4 regions of the Sinomonas sp. B1-1 genome follow, and region 1 is predicted to be linked to each of the others. Evidence: predicted binding sites of a transcription regulator. Region 1 holds the regulator's gene; each other region holds the start of a gene.
The links. Region 1 encodes HrcA, which represses chaperone genes, less so after heat shock. Its sites were predicted from a motif close to TTNGCACTCGNNNNNNNCGAGTGCNAA; they were not measured.
Positions count from the first base shown of each region.

Region 2: a site for HrcA is predicted at 3,848-3,874, ahead of groES (co-chaperone GroES). Genes of this name have one in related genera too.
Region 3: a site for HrcA is predicted at 3,170-3,196, ahead of ACQ5BE_RS16445 (Hsp20/alpha crystallin family protein). Genes of this name have one in related genera too.
Region 4: a site for HrcA is predicted at 1,482-1,508, ahead of ACQ5BE_RS16255 (FmdB family zinc ribbon protein). Genes of this name have one in related genera too.

Region 1 is NZ_JBCHVF010000001.1:410,237-416,017, reverse strand. It holds gene hemW (radical SAM family heme chaperone HemW) at 1-210, shown strand, start outside; gene ACQ5BE_RS01950 (DUF4870 domain-containing protein) at 253-657, opposite strand; gene ACQ5BE_RS01945 (DUF3097 domain-containing protein) at 748-1,599, opposite strand; gene hrcA (heat-inducible transcriptional repressor HrcA) at 1,754-2,770, shown strand; gene dnaJ (molecular chaperone DnaJ) at 2,783-3,910, shown strand; gene ACQ5BE_RS01930 (16S rRNA (uracil(1498)-N(3))-methyltransferase) at 3,913-4,701, shown strand; gene ACQ5BE_RS01925 (GerMN domain-containing protein) at 4,759-5,703, opposite strand.
Region 2 is NZ_JBCHVF010000013.1:80,176-85,956, forward strand. It holds gene ACQ5BE_RS16310 (acyltransferase family protein) at 1-475, opposite strand, end outside; gene ACQ5BE_RS16315 (DUF389 domain-containing protein) at 646-1,629, shown strand; gene groL (chaperonin GroEL) at 1,725-3,338, opposite strand; gene groES (co-chaperone GroES) at 3,417-3,713, opposite strand; gene ACQ5BE_RS16330 (hypothetical protein) at 3,919-4,305, opposite strand; gene ACQ5BE_RS16335 (class I SAM-dependent methyltransferase) at 4,360-5,583, shown strand; gene ACQ5BE_RS16340 (shikimate 5-dehydrogenase) at 5,629-5,781, opposite strand, start outside.
Region 3 is NZ_JBCHVF010000013.1:103,414-109,194, reverse strand. It holds gene ACQ5BE_RS16460 (malto-oligosyltrehalose synthase) at 1-373, shown strand, start outside; gene ACQ5BE_RS16455 (hypothetical protein) at 366-524, shown strand; gene treZ (malto-oligosyltrehalose trehalohydrolase) at 610-2,496, shown strand; gene ACQ5BE_RS16445 (Hsp20/alpha crystallin family protein) at 2,575-3,084, opposite strand; gene ACQ5BE_RS16440 (GlsB/YeaQ/YmgE family stress response membrane protein) at 3,300-3,563, opposite strand; gene ACQ5BE_RS16435 (diacylglycerol/lipid kinase family protein) at 3,741-4,637, shown strand; gene mgrA (L-glyceraldehyde 3-phosphate reductase) at 4,674-5,684, shown strand.
Region 4 is NZ_JBCHVF010000013.1:60,686-66,466, forward strand. It holds gene galU (UTP--glucose-1-phosphate uridylyltransferase GalU) at 1-754, opposite strand, end outside; gene ACQ5BE_RS16250 (5-formyltetrahydrofolate cyclo-ligase) at 795-1,430, shown strand; gene ACQ5BE_RS16255 (FmdB family zinc ribbon protein) at 1,570-1,833, shown strand; gene cpaB (Flp pilus assembly protein CpaB) at 1,929-2,693, shown strand; gene ACQ5BE_RS16265 (DUF4011 domain-containing protein) at 2,738-5,781, opposite strand, start outside.

The sequences.
Region 1 (5,781 bases):
GAGACGCGCCACGTCGAGCGGGTCCTCCTGCAGATCCGGCTAGCCTCAGGCCTGCCTGTGGCGGAGCTCGGGCCGGAGAGCCGCTCCGAGGTTGCGGGCCTGATCGCCGAGGGGCTCGTCGAGGGTGCGGCGGCCCTCCGGGGGCGGCTTGTGCTCACGCTGCGCGGGCGCCTGCTCGCGGACGCGGTGGTGCGCCGGCTTCTCGCCTGAACCAGACCATGCCCCCGTCGTTCCGGCGCGTGCCCGCGGTTCCTAGGAGATGAGCCGGAGGTTGTAGCGGTAGCGGTACGGCTGGCCGCGGTTGACTTGGATGCCGGCGATCACGGAGAAGACCGTGAGCGCGATCCACACGAGCGTCGCCAGGACCGCGAACACGTTCCCGACCACCGGGATGAGCGCCAGGATGTTGCAGACCACGGCGGCGGCGGTCGGCGGGAGCGTGAAGTTGAGCGCCTCCTTGGACTCCTGGGCCGTGAAGGGCCCACGGTCCCTGAAGACCAGGTAGATCAGCAGCGACGGCAGGCACCCGAGGATCCCGCCGAAGTGAGCGAGCGTCGCCCACTGGCGGTCCTCAGCCGCCGTGAGCGGCATGGCACGGGCTGGCGCGCCGTGGTATTCGCTCTCTCCGTCGCGTCGGTCCTGCGGGTACTCGGCCACTGGATGTCCCTGCCTGTTCGGTGTCGTCGTGCGGTGGCCGCACCAGACGGCCTGCCCGAGGGCATTCCAAGGATATCCAAGGTTGTGCGCTCAGGCGGTCAGGAAGTCGATCACCTCTTCGACGCGTCCCAGCAGGGAGGGCTCGAGGTCCGCGTAGGTGCGCACGGTGCCCAGCAGCTTCTGCCACGCGAGCCCGAAGTCCTCGGGCGTGCTGCGGGGCCAGCCGAAGGCGGCAAGGATGCCGGTCTTCCAGTCGGTGCCCCGCGGCACCGCCGGCCAGGCAGGGATCCCCAGCGTGGACGGCTTGATGGCCTGCCAGACGTCCACGTACGGGTGGCCGACGATGAGGACGTTCCCTGCAGCCCCGGGGCTCCGCATGGCCTCCGCTGCGATCCTGGACTCCTTCGATCCCTCCACCAGATGGTCCACGAGGATGCCCAGCCGGCGTTCCGGGCCGGGCCCGAAGTCCGCGATGGCGGCCGCGAGGTCGTCCACACCGTGCAGCGGCTCGACGACGATTCCCTCAACGCGCAGGTCGTCTCCCCAGACCTTCTCGACGAGCTCGGCGTCGTGCTTGCCCTCGACCCAGATGCGGCTGGCCTTGGCAACCTGTGCGCGCATGCCCTCGACCCGGACCGACCCCGAGGCCGTACGGGCGGGCGGGGCCGCGGTCCGCTGGGGTGCCGGCGGGCCCACCTGGACCGGGCGGCCGTCCACGAGGAAGCCGTACCCCAGCTGGAAGGACCGTGAGCGGCCCCGCCGGTCCTCGAGGGTCATGAGGTGCATCCCGCCGGACTTCTCGATGCGTGTGACGGCGCCCACCCATCCGCTCTCGGCGTCCTCGAGGACGAGGCCGACCGAGGCAGGGACCGTGGGCAGCTCGCGTCGGGAGGGGGCGCTCAGGTCTGCCGGGCCCCAGCTGTCATAGGAGAGTCGGTCCACCCGTCGGATCCTACGGCCCCGCCGTTCGGACAGTGCGCTCATCCTTGCGTGGCGCGGGGCACAGACCGTGCGGAACGGTGCGTGGGCATAATAGACTTGGCACTTGCTCTGAGAGAGTGCTAACGCAAACGGCCATGCGAGCAGGAGGTGGGATGTGAGCGAGCCGCGCAAGCTCGAGGTGCTGCGGGCCATCGTGGAGGACTATGTGCACTTCAGGGAGCCGGTCGGCTCCAAGGCACTCGTCGACCGCCACAAGCTCGGCGTCTCGAGTGCGACGATCCGCAACGACATGGCCGCACTCGAGGACGACGGACTCATCACGGCTCCCCACACGAGCGCAGGACGCGTCCCCACGGACAAGGGCTACCGCGTCTTCGTCGACCACCTCGCCGCCGTGCGCCCCCTGTCCCCAGCGGAGAAGCACGCTATCCAGAGCCTCCTCGGCGGCGCCGACGACCTCGACGACGTGCTCGAGCGCACCGTTCGCCTCCTGTCGCAGCTGACGAACCAGGTCGCCGTCGTGCAGTACCCCCAGCTCGGCCGGGCCCGGGTGCGCCACGTGGAGGCGGTGCTCATGGCACCGCATCAGATCCTCCTCGTGCTCATCGCAGACACCGGGACCGTGGAGCAGCGCGTCCACACGGTCTCCGAGGAGGTGGACCGCGACCGGCTCGCGGCCCTGCGGGAGAAGCTCCTCGCGGGGCTGGTCGGCGCCCCGGTCGTGAAACTCGGCGAGGCCCTCGGCCGCGTCGTCGGGTCGCTGCCTCCTGCGGACCAGTCGCTCGCGGCGGAGCTCGGGCGGGGCCTGTCCCTCCTGGCCGAGTCGAGCCGCGAAGACCGCATGGTCATGGCGGGCACGGCCTATCTGGCCAGGTCGAACAGCGACTTCCTCCAGAGCATCTCGCCCGTGCTCGAAGCCCTCGAGGAGCAGGTCGTCCTGCTCCGCCTGCTGTCCGAGATGGCGAACGACTCCCGGGGAGTCGCCGTCACCATCGGGCGCGAAAACGCCTACGACGGCCTTGCCGAGACCTCTGTCGTGGCCACCGGGTACGGCGGGGACGACGGCCCCAAGCTGGGCATCCTCGGCCCGACGCGCATGGACTATCCGGCCAGCATGGCCGCGGTCCGCGCGGTCGCCCGGTACCTCTCCAAGATTCTCGCTGGAAGCTAGAGAAAGAAGACCGTGAGCAGCCATTACGAAACCCTCGGCGTTCCGACCGACGCGACCACCGAGGAGATCAAGAAGGCCTACAAGAAGCTGGCCCGCAGGCTCCACCCGGACATCAACCCGGGCGAGGAGGCCTCAGAGCAGTTCAAGGCGGTGACGCACGCCTACGAGGTCCTGTCGGACCCGCAGAAGCGGCGCGTCTACGACACCACGGGCAACGAGAACGGCACCGACAACGGCTTCGGCGGCGCCTACAACGGCTCCGGCTTCGCGTTCCAGGACATCTTCGAGACGTTCTTCGGCGGGGGCGGTGCGCAGGCCGGCCCGGCTTCGCGGGTGCGGCGCGGCCAGGACGCCCTCATCGCGGTGCGGATCGAGCTCAAGGACGCCGTCTTCGGGGTCAACAAGAAGCTCGAGGTGGACACGGCCGTGACCTGTGAGCGCTGCGACGGCTCGTGCTGCGAGCCGGGCACGGAACCCGTGCGCTGCACGGTGTGCGGCGGCAGCGGCCACATCCAGCGGCCCGTCCGCTCGATTCTGGGCCAGGTCATGACACTGGCCACGTGCCCCACCTGCCAGGGCTTCGGCACCGAGATCCCGAGCCCGTGCAACGAGTGCGGCGGCGAAGGCCGCGTCCGCAGCCGCCGCTCGCTCACCGTCAAGATCCCGGCGGGCGTGTCGACCGGCACCCGCATCCAGCTTGCAGGCCAGGGCGAGGCGGGGACAGCTGGCGGCCCCTCGGGAGACCTGTACGTCGAGATCCGCGTGGCCTCGCACTCGACGTTCACGCGCGACGGCGACCAGCTCAACGCGACCGTCAGCGTCCCGATGACCGCTGCAGCCCTGGGCTCCGAGCTGAGCCTCGAGACCTTCGACGGCGAGCAGACCATCACTCTGCGCCCGGGCACACAGTCCGGTGACGTCGTCACCCTCCACGGGCTGGGCGTCGCCCGGCTCCGCGGCTCGGGCCGAGGCGACCTGCTCGTGCACATCCGGGTCGAGACGCCGACCAAGCTCGACGCCGAGCAGGAGGAGCTCCTGCGCCAGTTCGCGAAGCTGCGGGGCGAGCACGTGGGCGACGGCAAGCTCGTCGCCAGCGGCGGAGTCTTCGCCAAGCTGCGCGACAAGCTGGGCAACCTCTAGAGATGTCCCGGCCGCTCTTCTACGTCCCGGCCGGAAGGCTCGACGGGATCCAGCCCGGAGACCTCATCGAGGTGGGAGGCCCTGAGGGCCGCCACGCGGTCGCCGCGAAGCGCCTCGCCAGGGGCGAGGGGGTCGACCTGGCCGACGGCGCGGGCGTCCGGGCTGTCGGCACCGTCGCCGGGGCGGAAGGCCAGACGCTGACCGTGGGCGTCGAGCGGGTCGCCCGTGAGCCGCGCCCGCCCTTCCGGTTCGTGCTCGTCCAGGCCCTCGCCAAGGGCGACCGCGACGAGCTCGCGGCCGAGGCTGCGACCGAGCTCGGCGTTGACGCCGTCATCCCGTGGCAGGCCGAGCGCTCGATCGTGCGGTGGAAGGGCGAGCGCGGAGAGAAGGCCCTCGCCAAGTGGCGCTCCGTCGTGGTGGCGGCGGCCAAGCAGGCGCGCCGCGCCGTCGTGCCCGCCGTCGAGGCCGCGCACGACGGCGCGCGGCTGGCCGAGCGGATCGCCTCGGCGAGGCTCGCCGTCGTGCTCCACGAGGACGCGGTCGAGCCGCTGTCCACGGTCCTCGAGACGCTTGCGGCCCAGGATGGCGACGAGGGCGAGGTGCTCTTCGTCGTCGGGCCCGAGGGCGGGATCACCCCCGACGAGCTGGCCCGCTTCACTGCCGCGGGCGCGCGGCTCGCTCTCCTCGGCCCGCATGTCCTGCGCTCGTCCACGGCGGGCCCGGCTGCGCTTGCCCTGGCCGGCGACCGGCTCGGCCGCTGGCGGGCGCGGGACGGCCGCACCGACTCCTAGCCGCACACAGAGCTGTGTGCGCAGCTGCGGTCCACTGCCGAGGGAGGGGCCGATCCGTCAGGGCCCGACGTGCACGTCCTTCGAGTCCCAGGCGGTGTTGCCGGTGTTCGGGGCGGCCGAGGCCTCCTCCTTGGGCAGCACCCGGACCTCGTAGTCGCCCGGGGGCAGGTTGACCGTGAAGGTGAATTCGCCGGGACGCGAGCTCTGGGTGCCCGGGGCCACGGTCCCGCTGAGATAGACGGATGACTTGCCCGGCGAATCCCTGCGGAGCACCTGCCACCCGAGCTCCTGGTCCGCCCGGGTCGACCTGCCGAAGACCTTCACCGGCCCGTCGAGCCCCACGCCTTCCTGCGGGTCGATGATCCAGGCCGGGGCCAGCATCGAGGGATCTCGCTGCATGAGCTGGCCGAGCTGCACCCGCTCGAAGGCGAGCTGGGAGGTGTGCCCATCGACGAGGAGCATGACCGAGATCGGCTGGTCCGAGTCGATGAGGCCGGCACTCGCGGCGGCCGCTGTCGCGGTGTAGACGAGCTGCTGCACCGCGAGCTGGGCTGTCGGCTCGTCCACGCCGGTGTTGAACGCGTCCGCCGAAACATCCACGGTGATCACGTTCCGCCCCGAGACCGACGCGGCGAGCTTCTTCGGCGTCTGCCAGGGACTGAAGTAGTCAGGATCGAGCGGCTTCTGGGACATCATGATGCGCAGCGCGGTCGCGATGGGATTGTCCTGGCCGCCAGCGTCCCGGAACTCGCGGTACAGGTACACGCCGTCCTTGGCCCGGCCCAGCCAGTACACGGGGGCCTTCGCCGAGGTCTGGGACGTCTCGAGGGGCGCCGAGGGCTGGGTGTTTCCGGGGACCTGGCTCGCCGTGGCTCCGGCGGCGATGCTCGGCTGGGGCGACCCGACCGCCGTGCAGCCTGCGAGCGAGACCACGGCAGCCGCGAGCACCGCAGGCACAGCCGGCCAGAGCCGGCAGCGCGCGCGCAGCGCTGTGGGTCCCATGCATCCTCCGCTGGTCGTCGCCGCCCCGAGGGCGTCGCTCGTGTCCGGGGCCGCCGGGACGCCGTCGGGGTGCCCGGG
Region 2 (5,781 bases), on a different contig from region 1:
CGTGGTTGCCGGCGTAGTAGTCCACGGCGTCGCGCTGGAGGACGAAGTTCTCCACGTACGCGAGCGACGCCCACGCCTGCTCGAGGACCGACGCCCAGCGCGTCCCGGGCAGGAACACGAGCGCGGCGAACACGGTGCCGGCGATCGTGACGGCCGCGGCGGGGAGGAGCCGGCGGAAGGTGTGGATCCAGTGCCGGCCCAGGTGCACCCGCACGCCGCGGCGGTAGCGGTCCGCGAACTGGCCGGTCATGAGGAAGGCCGAGATGAGGAGGAAGACGTCGACGCCGCCCGAGACCCTGCCGAGCCAGACGTGGTAGGCGACCACGAGGCCGAGGGCCACGGCCCGCAGGCCCTGGATCTCGGGGCGGAACTTCCGCTGCGCGGGCCCTTGGGCAGAACCGTGCGCGGGTCCCCCGGGGGCCGCCATGTGCCGGGGCTGGTACGTGGCGGTGACGGACTCAGGACGCGCGGACATCACGGTCGAGGGCCTCCTCGGGGCTTTGGGCAGAACGTTCATGCTATCGCGGCCGGAGAGCAGCTCGGGCCGCTTCCAGCGTCCATTCATTCCGGGGAAGCTGTGTGTACGTTGTGAAGGTCATTGCTCCCCGTTGTGAGGGCTGTCCACTGGCGGGAAGGGTCTCGGCCATGATGATGATCCGGGTGCAGGTCCCCACGGGGATGACAGAGGCCGTGGTCGGCGTCGCCCGGGACCACCGCGGCGTGGCCGAGGTCGTCGTGGTCTCGGAGGCCTCCCTCGAGCCGCCGGGCGACCTGATCGAGCTCCAGGTGGCCCGGGAGTCGGTCGAGCAGCTCCTCGAGGGCTTCGACGCCCTCGGGGTCCGCGACGCCGGCTCGGTGGCACTGTTCACCCCGGACGCCGTCCTCGGCGCCCGCGCCGATGAGGCGGTCGCGGAGGCCCCCGGCGAGGGGTCGGACGCCGTGATCTGGGAGGAGCTCAAGCAGCGCACCGGCTCGGACTCGCGGCTCACGTGGCAGTTCCTCGTGTTCCTCGTCGCCGCGACGAACCTCGCCGGGATCGGCATCGTGACCGATTCGACGATCGCGATCGTCGGGGCGATGGTGGTCGGGCCCGAATTCGGCCCCCTTGCCGCGGTGGCGGTGGCCCTGGTCGAGCGGCGGTGGGTGCTCGCACGGCAGGCCGCGCTCGCGCTCCTGGTCGGCTTCCCGGCCGCGATGCTGACGGTGGCGGCCGCGGCGGCCGTCTCGGTGCCGCTCCGGCTCTTCGATCCGGCGGTCGTGGCGGCGCCCGACTCCGCCGTCGAGTTCATCTACAAGCCCGGCCCGTACTCGTTCATCGTCGCCGTCATCGCGGGGGCGGTGGGCATGGTCTCCCTCGTCGGGAACAAGTCCTCGGCGCTGGTGGGCGTGTTCATCTCGGTCACCACCGTCCCCGCTGCCGGGTACGTCGCCGTCGCGCTCGTCCTGGGCCAGCCGGAGAAGGCGCTGGGCTCGGCGCTCCAGCTCGCGCTGAACCTGACCGGGATCGTGGTCGCCGCCGTCGTGGTCCTCGTCGTCTACCGCACACTCACCCCGGAGATGCCCCCGCAGGCGCTGGCGCGGCTGAGGGACCGCACGCACTGGTCGGCCGGCAGGCGCCGCCGCCGGTAGGCCCGCGCGGACGACGGCGGCGGGCCCCCTTCCGCTGGAAGGAGGCCCGCCGCCGTGGTCACCGCGCGCCGTCGTGCGCGCGGCGGGAACGAGCGTCAGTGGCTGTGGCCGGCGTGCTCGTCGTCCTCTTCGGCCGGCTTCTCGGCCACGAGGGTCTCCGTGGTCAGGACGAGGGCCGCGATGGACGCCGCGTTGCGCAGCGCCGAGCGGGTCACCTTGACCGGGTCGATGACGCCGGCCGCGATGAGGTCCTCGTACTCGCCCGTCTTGGCGTTGAAGCCGTGGTTGACCTCCGCCTCCTGGACGCGGGCGGCGACGACGAAGCCGTCGAACCCGGCGTTCTGGGCGATCCAGCGCAGCGGCTGGACGAGCGCGCGGCGCACGATGTTGACGCCCGCCGCGGCGTCGCCCGTGAGGGCCGTGACGGCCTCGTCCTCGTCGAGGGCGCGGACGGCGTGGACGAGCGCGGAGCCGCCACCGGCCACGATGCCCTCCTCGAGGGCCGCGCGGGTCGAGGACACGGCGTCCTCGATGCGGTGCTTCTTCTCCTTGAGCTCGACCTCGGTGGCCGCGCCGACCTTGATCACGCCGATGCCGCCCGCGAGCTTCGCGAGGCGCTCCTGGAGCTTCTCGCGGTCCCAGTCGGAGTCGGTGCGGGCCAGCTCGGCGCGCAGCTGCGCGACGCGGGCCTCGACGTCGGACGCCGAGCCGGCGCCGTCGACGATCGTCGTGTTGTCCTTGGTCACCGTGATGCGGCGGGCGGTGCCCAGCTGCTCGAGGCCCACCTGGTCCAGGCTGAGGCCGACCTCCGGGGAGACCACCTGGGCGCCCGTGAGGGTCGCGATGTCCTGGAGCATGGCCTTGCGGCGGTCGCCGAAGCCCGGCGCCTTCACGGCCACGACGCTCACGGTGCCGCGGATGCGGTTGACGATGAGGGTCGAGAGGGCCTCGCCCTCCACGTCCTCCGCGATGACGAACAGCGGCTTCGAGGCGGCCAGGACCTTCTCGAGCACCGGGAGGAACTCGGTGAGCGAGGAGATCTTGCCCTGGTGGATGAGGATGAGCGCGTCCTCGAGGACGGCCTCCTGGCGCTCCGCGTCGGTGACGAAGTACGGCGAGAGGTAGCCCTTGTCGAACTGCATGCCCTCCGTGAGCACGAGCTCGGTCTGGGTGGTCGAGGACTCCTCGATCGTGATGACGCCGTCCTGGCCGACCTTCTCGAAGGCCTCGGCGAGCAGCTCGCCGATCTCCTCCGACTGGGCCGAGATGGCCGCGACGTTCGCGACGTGGCGGCCCGAGACCTCGCGGGCGTTGTCGACGAGGCGTCCTGCCACGGCCTCGACCGCTGCCTCGATGCCGCGCTTGATCTCGCCCGGGGCGGCGCCGGCGGCCACGTTGCGCAGGCCTTCCTTGACCAGGGCCTGGGCGAGGACGGTCGCCGTCGTCGTGCCGTCGCCGGCGACGTCGTTGGTCTTGGTCGCGACCTCCTTGGCGAGCTGGGCGCCGAGGTTCTCGTACGGGTCGTCGAGCTCGACCTCGCGGGCGATCGTGACGCCGTCGTTCGTGATGGTGGGCGCGCCCCACTTCTTGTCGAGGACGACGTTGCGGCCGCGCGGGCCGAGCGTCACCTTGACGGTGTTGGCGAGCTTGTCGACGCCGGCCTCGAGGGCCTTGCGGGCGTCGTCGTTGAATGCGAGCTGCTTAGCCATGCAGTACTCCTGTGATTCCTGAGTGGGCCAAACACGGCACCCCGGCCGCCTGGGGCGGCCGGGGCGCAGCGCAGAGCGTTACTTGACGACGATCGCCAGGACGTCGCGGGCGGAGAGCACGAGGTACTCGGCGCCGCCGGTCTTGACCTCGGTGCCGCCGTACTTCGAGTAGAGGACGACATCGCCGACGGCGACATCGACCGGGACGCGGTTGCCGTTGTCGTCAACGCGGCCGGGGCCGACAGCGACGACCTCGCCCTCCTGCGGCTTCTCCTTGGCGGTGTCCGGGATGACAAGACCGGAAGCCGTGGTCTGCTCGGCCTCGAGCGGCTTGACGACGATGCGATCCTCGAGGGGCTTGATGGAGACCGACACGGATCTCTCCTTTTCATGAACGGGTCACGGGTTGGGGAGCCGGGCAAGCAACCGTCGTCGCGGGTGCCGGGAGCGTGCCTGACATGGTTAGCACTCGACGCTGCCGAGTGCTACCGCCGACTCTAGTGAGCAGGTTGGCACTCGGTCAAGGCGAGTGCCAGCGTGGCGCTCCTGCGAGGGCCGGCCGGGCCTGGCCTCGCCGGCCCTACTCCCCCGCGAGCTCGTCGAAGCTCAGGTCCTCGCCGTCGTCGCCGTTCTGCGGGCGCGAGAGGTAGAGGACGACGAGCGAGCCGATCAGGAGGACGAGGCCCACGATGACCCCCACGATGGACGCGGCCTTCACGCCCGCGTACTGGTCCCGCAGGGCCTGCGCCTCGGCGGTGGCGTCGTTGATGTTCTTGTCCCCGCCCATGGAGTACACGGCGGCGTTGAAGGCGTCGAGGCCGAGGACGACGGCGAGCAGCACCCCGGCGACGAGGGCGACGGCGATGCCTGCGATCAGGAGGGTGCGGGCCGCGGGGCGGAGCCGCATGAGGCTGCGCCCCCGATCCGGGCGCGCGGGCGACGGGTCAGCGGCTGGGGTGGACTCCATACGTCAACCCTATCCAATGAGCACCTCCGGACGGCGCCCATTTAGGCTGGAAGGATGCCCCATGACAAGCACACCCCGGAGCAGCTGGCGCCCCTGCTGACGCCGGAGGGCTGGGCCCTCCTCAATTCCCTCGGCCCCTACAGGGAGGACGACGCGCTCGCGCTGTCCTCCCGGCTGCGCAAGGAGGGTCACTCCCCCGAGCTCGTCTCGGCCGTCCTGTCCCAGGCACGGCTGCGCGCCAAGGCGCAGGCCAAGTTCGGGGAGTTCTCCGCCCACATGCTCTTCACGCGGGCCGGCCTGGAGCAGGCGACGCGCCTGTCGGTGGCCGCCCGGCACGCGCGGCGGTTCGTCGACGCCGGCGTGTCGCATGTCGCGGACCTCGGCTGCGGGCTGGGCGCCGACGCGCTCGCGATGGCCTCGCTCGACCTGGAGGTGACCGCCGTCGAGCTCGACGAGACGACCGCCGCCTGCGCGACCATGAACCTCATGCCGTTCCCCAAGGCGCGCGTGGTGCACGCGGACGCCCAGTCCGTGCCGCTCGAGGCGTTCGACGGCGTGTGGCTGGACCCGGCGCGGCGCGAGACGTCGTCGTCGGGCACCACGCGGATCTGGGACCCGGAGGAGTTCTCGCCGCCGCTGTCCTTCGTGGAGTCCCTCGCCGCGCGCGGCCTGCCCGTGGGCGTCAAGCTCGGCCCGGGGGTGCCGCACGAGTCCATCCCGGACGGCTGCGAGGCGCAGTGGGCGTCGGTCGACGGCGACGTGGCCGAGGTGGCGCTGTACTTCAACGCCCTCCGGCGCCCGACCGTGCGGCGCGCCGCCCTCGTGCTCTCCGCGGCGGGCGCGTCCGAGCTCGTCGCCGAGACCGACTTCGACGAGGGCACCGAGCCGCGCATCGGGCCGCTCGAAGGCTACCTCTACGAGCCCGACGGCGCCGTCATCCGCGCGGGCCTCGTCGCGGAGCTGGCCGAACGGCTCGGCGGCCACCTCGTCGACGAGCACATCGCGTACATCTGCGCGCCGGACCTCGTCGCGACCCCGTTCGCGCGCGCCTACCGCGTGCTCGAGGTGCGGCCGTACAGCGTCAAGGCCCTGCGCGCCTGGGTGCGCGAGGAAGGCATCGGCGTCCTGGACATCAAGAAGCGCGGCACCTCCGTCACGCCCGAGGAGCTGAGGAAGATGCTCCTGGTCGGGCAGAAGAAGGGCGCCTCGAAGAAGGCGACCCTGGTGCTGACGCGCATCGGCGAGCAGCGGGTGGCGGCGGTCGTCGAACCCGCCTGAGCTCCCCCCCACCCGTTGCGGGGTCCGACGTCACTGGGCCAGACGTCACTGGGCCCGCATGAACTCCTCGGCCGCGGCGACCTGCTCGGGCGACGGCGTGATCCCGGTGTAGAGGACGAACTGCTCGAGGGCCTGGATCGTCATGACTTCCGCGCCGGAGATGACGGTCTTCCCCGCGGCGCGGCCCGCGCGGGTGAG
Region 3 (5,781 bases), on a different contig from region 1:
CGACGCCGGCGCGCCCGTGATCTCGCCCCTCGCCGATGAGGCCAAGCTTCTCGTCGTGTCCCGGACCCTGCGGCTGCGCCGCGACCGGCCCGAGCTCTTCTCCGGCTACGCGCCCGTCGAGGCGTCCGGCCCCGCCGCAGCGCACCTGTTGGGCTTCCGGCGGGGGGAGCGCGGCGTCGTCGCCCTCGCCACGCGCCTGCCCGCCGGGCTCGCCGCTGCGGGCGGCTGGGGCACGACGACGGTGCGGCTCGCCCGGGACGCGCGGTGCGCGTTCACCGGCGAGCTCTTCGAGGCCGGCGAGGTGCCGGTCGCAGACATCCTGCGCGCGCTCCCGGTCGCGCTGCTCGTCCCCGAGGAGGCCCACCATGACTGAGCGGAGCGCAGCGGAGTCCACGGTGGTTGAGCGGAGCGCAGCGGAGTCGACGGTGGTTGAGCGGAGCGCAGGGGAGTCGACGGTGGTTGAGCGGAGCGCAGCGGAGTCCACGGTGGTTGAGCGGAGCGCAGGGGGAGTCCACGGTGGTTGAGCGGAGCGCAGGGGGAGTCGACGGTGGTTGAGCGGAGCGCAGGGGGAGTCCACGGTGGTTGAGCGGAGCGCAGGGGGAGTCGACGGTGGTTGAGCGGAGCGCAGCGGAGTCGAAACCCCCGCTTGGCAGCGTCTGGGCTCCGGTCCCGGAGGACCTGGAGCTCGTGCTCGGCGACGAGCGGATCGAGCTCGAGCCCGTCCCGACCGGCCCGGCCAAGGAGTCCGACCCCACGGGCGGACCCGGCTCCGGCTGGTGGGCCCCGCCGGCCGCGGACCGCGACCGTGTGGCCCGGGCTCTGGCGGCGGGGGAGCGGTACGGCTACATCGTCGACGGGGCCGGCCCCTTCCCCGACCCCCGCTCCCGGCGCCAGCCCGAGGGCGTCCACGCCCTCTCGGCGGGCTTCGACCCCCACGCGCACGAGTGGGCCGACGAGGGCTGGGCCGGCCGCGAGCTCGCGGGCTCGGTCGTGTACGAGCTGCACGTAGGCACCTTCACCCCCGAGGGCACGCTCGACGCCGCGGCCGCCCGGCTGCCGTACCTGGCCGAGCTCGGGATCGGCTTCGTGGAGCTCCTGCCCGTGAACGGGTTCAACGGCCCCTACAACTGGGGCTACGACGGAGTCCTCTGGTACACGGTCCACGAGGGCTACGGGGGCCCAGCGGCCTACCAGGGGTTCGTCGACGCCGCGCACGCGGCGGGGATCGCCGTCGTGCAGGACGTCGTGTACAACCACCTCGGCCCGAGCGGGAACTACCTGCCCCAGTACGGGCCTTACCTCGTTCCCGGCGCGGCGACCGGGTGGGGCGACGCGGTGAACCTCGACTCGGCCGCCTCCGACGAGGTCCGCGCCTTCATCCTGGGCAACGCCCGGATGTGGCTCGAGGACTACCGGGTGGACGCCCTCAGGCTCGACGCCGTCCACGCGTTCGTGGACCGGCGCGCGCTGACGCTGCTCGAGGAGCTGCAGCTGCTGGCCGAGGACATCGAGGCGCGGACCGGGCGGCGCAAGGTGCTCATCGCCGAGTCCGACATGAACAACCCGCGCCTGCTCGAGGCCCGGCCCGCGGGCTACGGGCTCGGCGCCCAGTGGAGCGACGACTACCACCACGCCCTGCACGTCGCCCTGACCGGCGAGACGTCCGGCTACTACGAGGACTTCGCCGACCCCGACGCGCTGCCGAAGGTGCTGCGGGGCGGCTTCTACCACGACGGGACCTACTCCAGCTTCCGCGGCAGAGTGCACGGGCGCCCCGTCGACCCCTCGCTCGTGGACGCCGCGCAGCTCGTGGTCTGCAGCCAGAACCACGACCAGGTGGGCAACCGCGCCACCGGCGACCGCCCCAGCGCGACCCTGTCCCGCGACGGGCTCGCCGTCGCGGCCGTGCTGACGCTCGCCTCGCCGTTCACGCCCATGCTGTTCATGGGGGAGGAGTACGGGGCCACGACCCCGTGGCAGTTCTTCACCTCCCACCCCGAGCCCGAGCTCGCCGAGGCCACTCGCAAGGGCCGCATCGAGGAGTTCGCGCGCATGGGCTGGGACCCGGCGCTCGTGCCCGACCCGCAGGACCCTGCCACGCGGGAGCGGTCCGTCCTGGACTGGTCCGAGGCCGAGACGCCCGACGGTGCCCGCATGCTGGAGCTCTACCGCCGGCTGATCGCGGTGCGCGCGGAGCTGCCCGGGCTGTGGCAGGGGCGGCTCGACGAGACCGAGGTGACCTCCGGCGGGGGAGATACTGGCGCAGGCGACGTGGACGGCGGGGCACGGTGGGTCGCGTGGCGGCGGCCGGGTGCCATGGTGTGCGTCGGCTTCGGGCCCGGGCCGGTCGAGGTCCCGCTGCCCGCAGGCGCGCAGGCGCAGATTGCCGTGGCGACCAGCGAGGACTGCTCCGTCGAGGCGACGCACGACGGCGGCGAGGCCGTCCGCCTGGCCGGCCTCGCCGCCGTCGTGCTCGCCCTCCCTCCTTCGGTCTAGGGTCACTTCCTGAAGGTCAGCTCCTGAAGGTCACCTCCTGAAGGTCTCCTCCTGAAGGTCACCTCCTGCGGGTCCGGATCAGGCCGAGACCGACTTCTGGCCGCCGGCTGCGCCCTGGTCCCCTTGGCGCTCGCCGAGGTCCTGCGGGGCGGCGTCGCCATTCCTGTGGCCCATCACCTTCATGTCGCCGCCCTGGTCGGTCGCGACGGGGATACGGCGCGGTCGGGCTCGTTCGGAGACGGGGATGGTCACCGCGAGGACGCCGTTGCTGTAGTTCGCGGTGATGTTCTCCGTGTCGATGCCCTGGCCGAGGGTCAGCTGGCGCAAAAAAGTGCCGCCCTCGCGTTCCCGCGCGATCCAGGCCACGCCCTCGCGCCCGCGGACTGTCCGTTCCGCGCGGATCGTGAGGAGTTGGCCGTCGACGTCGATGTCGACGGACCCCGGGTCGATGCCGGGGAGGTCGGCGTGTACGATGTAGTGGTCGCCCTCGCGGAAGAGGTCGATCGGCATGAGCCTCATGCCGCTGCGCTGGCCGAGCAGGGCGGTGGCGAAGCGGTCGAGCTCGCGGATCGGGTCGAAGTCAGCCATGGGAATCACTCCTCAGGTCTGCCCCAACGGGCGTGTTGTCTCTCCTTGTCTTCGGGTGTCGGGCACGCTCCCGACACACACTTAATTAGCACTCTCCGCCGGCGAGTGCCAAGACCTTTCAGGCCGCGTTTTTTCCGGGTCCGGGCGGCCGACGCGCGGGCACGCGAAGAGGGGCCGCACCCGGCGGGTGCGGCCCCTCTCGTCGGGATGGGGGACTAGGCGCGGCGCCGGGTGACGAGGCCCCAGATGAGCAGGACCACGAGGGAACCGATGATCGCGGTGATCCAGGCGCTCAGGCTCCAGAAGGAGTTCATGAGGTCCTGCTTGAAGATCATGCCGCCGATCCAGCCGCCGAGCAGCGCTCCGACGACTCCGAGGACGAGGGTGGCAAGCCAGCCGCCGCCCTGCTTGCCCGGCAGGATCGCCTTGGCGATAGCGCCGGCGATGAGGCCGAGGATGAGGAAACCGATGAAGCTCATGTCAACTCCTTGTGTGGTGCGATCATGTCCGGTGCTTGCATGGTGCCCAAGCTTCCTCATTACTAACACCGATGCAGGACGCCGTCACGACCCGGGAGCGCGCCGTCACCACATCTTTACCCGGCTTCGGTTCGGTAACGTAGCGGTCATTGGCGCCGACCGGGAGGGGAAGACCGCGTGGAACGCTGCGCACTCATCGTGAACCCGAGCAAGGCCGGAGCGGAACCGCTGGCGGCGGACTTCCGCAGCCGGTGCGAGGCCGAGGGCTACGAGCCGCTCGTCCTCGAGACGACGGTCGAAGACCCGGGCGGGGGCATGGCCCGCGAGGCCCTCGAGCGCGGGGCGGGGCTCGTCGTCGTGGGCGGCGGGGACGGGACGGTGCGCGCGGCGGCCGGCGAGCTCGCCGGCAGCGGTGTCCCGCTCGCCGTCGTGCCCCTGGGGACCGGCAACCTGCTCTGCCGCAACCTCGGGATCCCCGTGGACGACCGGAGCACGGCGCTCGACGCCGCCTTCGGGACGGCGACCCGGGACGTGGACGTGGCCTGGGCGCGGGTGGACGACGGCGACGAGCTCGCCTTCGCGGTGATGGCCGGGATGGGCCTCGACGCGACCATCATGGCGAACACGAACGACGACCTGAAGGCCAAGGCGGGCTGGTTCGCCTACATCGTCGCGGCGGCGCAGACGATCGTCGGGGACTCGTACCTCATCAAGGTCTACGTGGACGGCAAGCTCAAGCTCCAGCGGCGCCAGCGCGGCGTCATGATCGGCAACTGCGGGAAGATCCAGGGGGATGTCGAGGTCTTCCCCGGTGCCACCGTGGACGACGGGATCCTCGACGTCCTCGCCGTCGCGCCGAGCGGAGTGGTCGGCTGGTTCCGGATGGCCGGCTCCCTCCTGTCCCGCTGGCGGCGCCACACGCCCCCGGACCTCGGGCACTACACCGGCAACGCCATCCACGTCGCCGCGTCCCGTCCCCACGACATCCAGATCGACGGCGACCACCTCGGCACCGGGCGGACGCTCGCCGTGCGGGTGGACCCCCGGGCGCTCACGATGCGGATTCCGGCCTAGGACGCCCGCTGGCCGCTGCGGCTAGGATCGTGGACTGTGACGTACACCGCAGCGGCTGACCGCTACCCCTCCATGCAGTACCGGCGCGTGGGCCGCAGCGGCCTCAAGCTTCCGGCCATCTCCCTGGGCCTGTGGCACAACTTCGGGGACGACAAGCCCTTCGAGGTCCAGCGCGACATCCTCCGGCGGGCCTTCGACCTCGGCGTGACCCACTTCGACCTCGCCAACAACTACGGCCCGCCCCCGGGAAGCGCCGAGCGGAACTTCGGCCGGCACCTCCGCGAGGACTTCCGGCCGTACCGGGACGAGCTCGTCATCTCGACCAAGGCCGGCTACCTCATGTGGGACGGTCCCTACGGCGAGTGGGGCTCGCGCAAGTACCTCATCTCGAGCCTCGACGCGTCGCTCGCCCGGATGGGCCTCGAGTACGTGGACATCTTCTACAGCCATCGCTTCGACCCCGAGACGCCCCTCGAGGAGACGATGGGCGCCCTCGACTACGCCGTGCGCTCGGGGCGGGCCCTGTATGCCGGCATCTCGTCCTACTCGCCGGAGAAGACGCTCGAGGCCGCGGCGATCCTGAAGGACCTCGGCACGCCCCTGCTCATCCACCAGCCGCGCTACTCGATGCTGGACCGCTGGACCGAGCAGGGGAGCCCCGACCTGTACCAGGCCCTCGACCAGGCCGGCGCCGGGTCCATCGTCTACAGCCCGCTCGCTCAGGGCCGGCTCACCGACCGCTACTTCGCGGGCATCCCCGAGGGATCCCGCGCCTCCCAGGAGCACTTCCTGACGACGGCCCAGACCGAGGAGAGCCTCGGCACCGCCCGGAAGCTCAACGACCTCGCGGCCGAGCGCGGGCAGACGCTCGCGCAGATGGCCATCTCGTGGGTCCTGCGCCCGCGCCCCAACGGCGCGCCGCCGGTCACGTCCGCGCTCATCGGGGCATCGTCAGTCCAGCAGCTCGAGGACAGCCTCGGCGCCCTGCGCACCCTCTCGTTCAGCACCGAGGAGCTGGACCGCATCGACGCGATCCTGGCGGACTGACCTCCGGAGGTGACTCCCAGGAGGTGACCCCCAGACGGAAGGGGGAGGGGCGCACGACGGCGACCACTCGCCGTCGTGCGCCCCTCCCCGTCGCCGT
Region 4 (5,781 bases), on a different contig from region 1:
ACACGCCACCGCCGTCGCCCTCGCGCCGGGCGAGGGTCTGGAGTGCGTCCGTGAGCTGGATCTCCCCGCCGCGCCCGGGCTCGGTGTGGTGGAGCACCTCGAAGACGGCGGGGTGCAGCACGTAGCGGCCGATGATTGCGAGATTGCTCGGAGCGTCCTCCGGCGCGGGCTTCTCGACGAGGCCGTGCACGCGGACGTAGTCTTCGCCCTCGACCTGCTCGACGTCGGCGCACCCGTACGCCGAGACCTGGTCCTGGGGAACCTCCATGAGAGCCACGACAGACCCGCCGGTGGCCTGCTGGACGCGGATCATCTCTGCGAGGAGTTCGTCGCGCTCGTCGATGAGGTCGTCGCCGAGCAGCACCGCGAAGGGCTCCTTGCCGACGTGGCGTTCGGCGCACAGCACCGCGTGGCCGAGTCCCTTCGGGTCGCCCTGGCGGACGTAGTGGATGTCGCCGAGGTTGTTCGACTGCTGGATCGCCGCGAGCTTCTTGCTGTCGCCCTTGGCCTCGAGTGTCGCCTCGAGCGAGGGCACACGGTCGAAGTGGTCCTCGAGGGCGCGCTTGTTGCGCCCCGTGATCATCAGGATGTCCTCGATGCCGACTCCGACGGCCTCCTCGACCACGTACTGGATCGCGGGCTTGTCGACGACAGGCAGCATCTCCTTCGGCATCGCCTTCGTCACCGGCAGGAAGCGGGTGCCGAGGCCGGCCACGGGGATGACGGCTTTCTTCACGGCAGAGCTTGTAGACACGCTGACACTCTATACGACGACTCTCGATTAGAGTCGGGGCATGCAGGCCGCAGAGGAGAAGTCCGCCCTGCGCTCAGCCATCTGGGCCGAGCGCCGCGCAGCGGATCCGGAACGCCGTGCCGCCGCTGGCGAATCGCTCGCGGCGCACGGGCTCGAATGGGCTCTCGCCCACGTCCCCGAGGGGGGAACGCTGACGGCGTACCTCGGGGTTGGGGCGGAGCCGCCCACCGCGCCGCTCCTGGAGCGGCTCCACAGCGCGGGGCTGCGCGTCTTCCTGCCCGTGTGCCTGCCGGAACGGCAGCTCGCATGGGTCCAGTGGCAGCCGGGCATCCTGTTCGCACGGAGCCGGTTCGCGCCCGTGCAGGAGCCTGTGGGGCCGGTGCTCACGACCGAGGAACTCGCCGCGGGCGACGGCGCGCGCTCGCCGCTCGCCGCCGTGCTCCTCCCGGCGACGGCCCTCGATACCGAAGGCCGGCGCCTCGGGCAGGGCGGCGGGTACTACGACCGGTTTCTCGCGCGGCTCGAGGGGCTCGGCCTGCGCCCGCCGACCGCGGCCGTGGTGTTCGACAGCGAGGTGCTCCCGGCCGAGGCGGTGCCCGTCGAGGCGCTCGACCGCCGGGTCGGCGCTGCGGTGACGCCCTCGGCGCTGCGGGCGCTGTGGCCGAAGCCCTCCTGAGCCGCGGGGCCCGGGATAGCCGGAATAGAGCAAGCTCCCCGGCTGTTAGAATTGGCAGTCGAGGCCTATGACTGCCAATGAGCGCGACGACGCCGCAGCGGTGGTCCATGGCCTCCGCCGTGCCCATGAAGGAGTTCTAGTGCCTACGTACGCCTACGCCTGCAAAGACTGCAACCACGCATTCGAGACGGTCCAGTCGTTCAGCGATGCCTCGCTGACTGTCTGCCCCGAGTGTGGCGGCACGCTCCGCAAGAAGTTCAACAGTGTGGGTGTCGTCTTCAAGGGCGGCGGCTTCTACCGCACGGATTCCCGCAGCGGGAGCAGCAGCGTTCCGGCCTCCTCCGGCTCCTCGGAGAAGTCCGCGGGCTCGTCGGACAAGGCACCGGCCGCGGCCGCCAGCTGACGCACATCTCCTCCACAGGTTCCGCGGCCGGCGTGTCGTCCACATACGACGGCGGGCAGTCGCCTCGGGCAGCGCTGCGCTCCTAGCGTCGGTGCATGAACCCACCCGCCCCCTCCCGTAGCGGCCGCGCTCCGCACTCACACGCTCCCCGGGCCCACGCGCCTGTCCGCGGCTCGGCCAGGACACGACCCACGCTGTGGGCCGCTGCTGACCGTGGTCCGCTGCGACGCTTCGTCGACCGGCGGCGGCGGACCCTCGCCGCGGCGTTCCTGTGCCTTGCGGCTGGCGCCGCCGTCTACCAGCTGACCCCTGCCTCCGCCGCGATGGTCCCCGTGGCGGTCGCAGCGCGCGACCTGGCCTCGGGCGCGACCCTCTCCCCCGCTGACCTCACGCTCTCGCGCGTCCCGGCCGATTCTGTGCCCCAAGGCGCCGAGCCGGACCCTTCGCGGCTTTCGGGGCAGCGGATGGCTGGCCCGGTGCGGCGCGGCGAGCCGATCACCGACGCCTCGCTCGTGGGCCCGGGGCTGCTGACGGGAACTCCACCGGGCACCGCGGCAGTGCCCGTTCGCATCGCAGATCCCGCGTCCATAGGCCTCCTGAGCCCCGGCCAGCTTGTCGACCTCGTGCTGAGCCCTGACACCGGTGGGCAGGCGGGCGCGGGGACGACTCTCGCCGCGCGCGTCCCGGTACTGTCCACGGGGGCCGGAGCCCAGGGAAGCGCGGCCGGGGCGTGGCTGGGACAACGGGAGGCGGAGGGCCTCCTGGTCGTCGCGGCCTCGCCCGAGCAGGCCGTCCGCATCGCGGGGGCGTCGACGCGCGGAAAGGTCTTCTTCGTGCTCGTCGAGGCTGGCCCGAGGTGACAGGCCCGGCGGCAGCCGGAGGTTTCCTCAGTCCCGGCGCGAGTTCACCCCCAGTGAGGGGGCCGCTGTTCCTTGAGCCACCTGTCGCGGTCGCGTTCACGGGACGCAGACCAGTCGGCGCGTCGTCGGCCGGACTCGGCCGGTGTCTCGTCCTCGTCCGCGGAGGTCGGGCCCGTCCCGGGAACACTGACCCGGCGCTGGCCGCGGGGCCTGCGCAGCGGCGCCTCGGCGTCGTCGGGCATCCCGTCCTCGGACGGCGCACCGCCCTCGGGCGCCGCTCCGGAGTCGGCCGAGTCGGCCTCGGCGGCTTCGGGGGCTGCGTCGGCGGAGGCGTCGGGTTCCTCCGGCCCCCCGGGCTCCCCAGGAGCCTCGCGCTCGTCCGGCCTCGGCTCGCTGGCTTCAGCGTCCATGCCGCTGGCCTCCTCTCCCTGGGCCCCGTGCTGGGCCGCGTGCAGCGGCGCGGCCTGGTCGGTGTCGACGGCGGCGTGGCCGCCTCGCGTGTGCGCCTCGGACGGGGTGGACTCCCCTTCGCGAGGCCCATAGGGGTCGCTGCCGGTGCGCGCCTCGATGGCACTGTCGACGCGCGAGGCGATGTCGGCGGGCGTCCCGAGGAGGAAACCGGCGGAACCGCCCTCGTCGGCGTGGGTCTCGAGGCCGAGGTCCGCCGCGATCATGTCCGCACAGCTGCTCGGGTCCGTGAACACCTCGATCGTCCACAGCGTCATGTGCTTCCAGCCGAGCCGCTCGAACAGTTCCGGCCTCTGCCGGGTGCGCTCGCGCACGCTCATGCGCCGGTAGCGCTCTGTCCCGTCGGACTCCACGGCCACGGGGATGCTCGCCTCGTGGTCGTCGCGGCCCATGGTCAGGAGCGGGTCTATGGCCGCCGCCATGTCGACCGCACCGTCGTAGTGGTGCCAGACCCGGGCCCCGCGGGAGGCAAGCCGGTCACCGAGGTCGGTCACGAGGGGGTCGGCACCGAGCGCCTCAGCGCTCGCTGCGGCACGGGTTGCCCTCGTCCCGAGATCCGTGGTGCCCGCGATCTCACGGTCGAGCAACTCGTAGAAGTCCACGGCGCCCTCGCTGAGGCGGGTGACATCCAGTTCGGAGGGCTGGAAGCAGCTCAGCACGTGCATGCTGTGCCGCGCACGGCTCATGGCGAGGGCGAAGCGGCGGCGGCCTCCCGGCTCGCTGAGGGGACCGAAGTGGTGCATCGCCCGGCCATGGGGCGTCCGGCCGAACCCGAGCGAGAAGATGACGTGGTCCCGGACGAGCCCCCCGGCACGGTCGACGTGCACGACCCGGAACGGCTCGTCTCCCCCACTGAAGAAGTCCCCCAGATCGGGGTGGTTGGCCATCTGGAGGCGAATTGCCTCCCCGATCCGGGCAGCATGGTGGGCGCTCGCCGTGACCACGCCCAACGAGACTCCCGGGCGGTGGTACGCGTGCTCGAAGACGAGGTCGACGACCCTGTTCACTTCCGCCGCCACGGACTCGACGCCGCCGTCCTCCCCGCTGGGCAGACCCGTGCCGTCGGGAAGGTACTCGAGCACGAACGGACGGTCGAGGCCCGTCACGCTGGGCCCGTCCGGGAGCGCGCGGAGGGCGCCGTTGTAGAAGCGGTGGCTGAGCTGGAGCCCGAGGTCCTCGTCGACGCCGCGGTACACCGTGCGCAGGGCCCCCCGCGGAAGCACGCGCTTGAGCGCTCCGAGGGCGCTCTCGACCGGGGCCGTCGGCGCCTGGCCCGGCTGCTGCTCGACGCCCACGGAGAACGGACGGGGATTGGCCACCTGCGCGTCGCCGAAGGCCACGACCTGGGTGGCCCGGCCCACGGCCGGGAGGGCCGCCCTGAGTGGCATGGAGTCCGCGTCGAGGATCACGACGGCGTCGAACCGGTGGTCGGCCGGCAGCGCGGCCGAGAGGGCATAGGGGCTGCAGGTCCAGACCGGGACCAGCGGACGCAGGAGCCGGGGCGACTGGCGCTCGAGTGCGGCAAGGCTGATGCGCCCGTCCTTGAGCAGGGACCTCAGTGCGTCGGCCTCCCGCGGGTGCCGCTCGATCGCATCCGCCCACTCGCGGGCGAGCCTCCACCTGAGCTTGGCGCTCCCGCTGGCGATGTGGGCGCGGTCGGCGCGCCGGAACTCGGACTCGGCCCTGCGGAGCTGCTCGCCGTCGGACATGGCCAGATAGTCGTCGCCGCTGATCATGGCCTCGAGGACGGACTGCCACCACGCGAGCTCGAGCTCGGCGGCGACGACGGATGCCGGCGCCTCACGTTCGGACAGGTCGGCGAGCAGGTCTCCGAGCCCGCGTTCGCGGAGCTGGTCCTCGAGCAGGGTCCGCTCCGGGAGCGACTGGAGGGTCGGCGAGTCCTCGGCCAGGGCGGTGAGCCGGGACTTCAGCTGCTCGACCGGGGCCTCGAGGAGGCGTCCACCGCGCGCCGTGGGGCGGAGCACGGCGCCGAGCCGGTCGAGGCCCTTGGCAGCGGCGACGTACGCCTCCCGGAGCTCCGCGAGGCCGGAGGGCACCGAGGGGTGCCGCTGCGAGGTCGCGTATGCGGCCCAGCGCTCCCGCTGGGCCTGCACGAGGATGAGCGAGCTGTGGAGGTCGGCCAGATGGACGCCCGGGCGGACGTACTCCTTCGCCACCCGGCGGAGGCGCGAGCGCTGCATCGCGGTCACCTCGATGCCGCGTTCCCTGCGCCAGGCGGAGGGTGCCGTGGCGGCGATCAGGTCGTTGACCGGCCTGTCGAAGATGTCCGGGGTGAACTTGTCCAGACTCTCCCGGACCGCGACCAGGAGCTCGAGCTGCTCGCCCCAGCCGCCGACCGTCGTCTCGAGCCGGATCGACGCATGCTCCGCCACGGCAGCCATGCGCTCTCCCAGGGCGGGAACGTCCTCCGCCAGGCGGCTGGCGAGCCCGCGCGCGTCGTCCGTCTCACGCCGGGTCAGCAGCCGGGCGCCGTGCCAGGGGCTCTCCGCAGCCTCGGGGCTGAAGCTTCCGAGCTCGGCGGCCCTGCGGAGCCTTTCGCTGAGCTCGGCCCGGTCCCTGATGCTGTCCAGCACGCTGCGCTTGAGCCGCACGGTCGTGG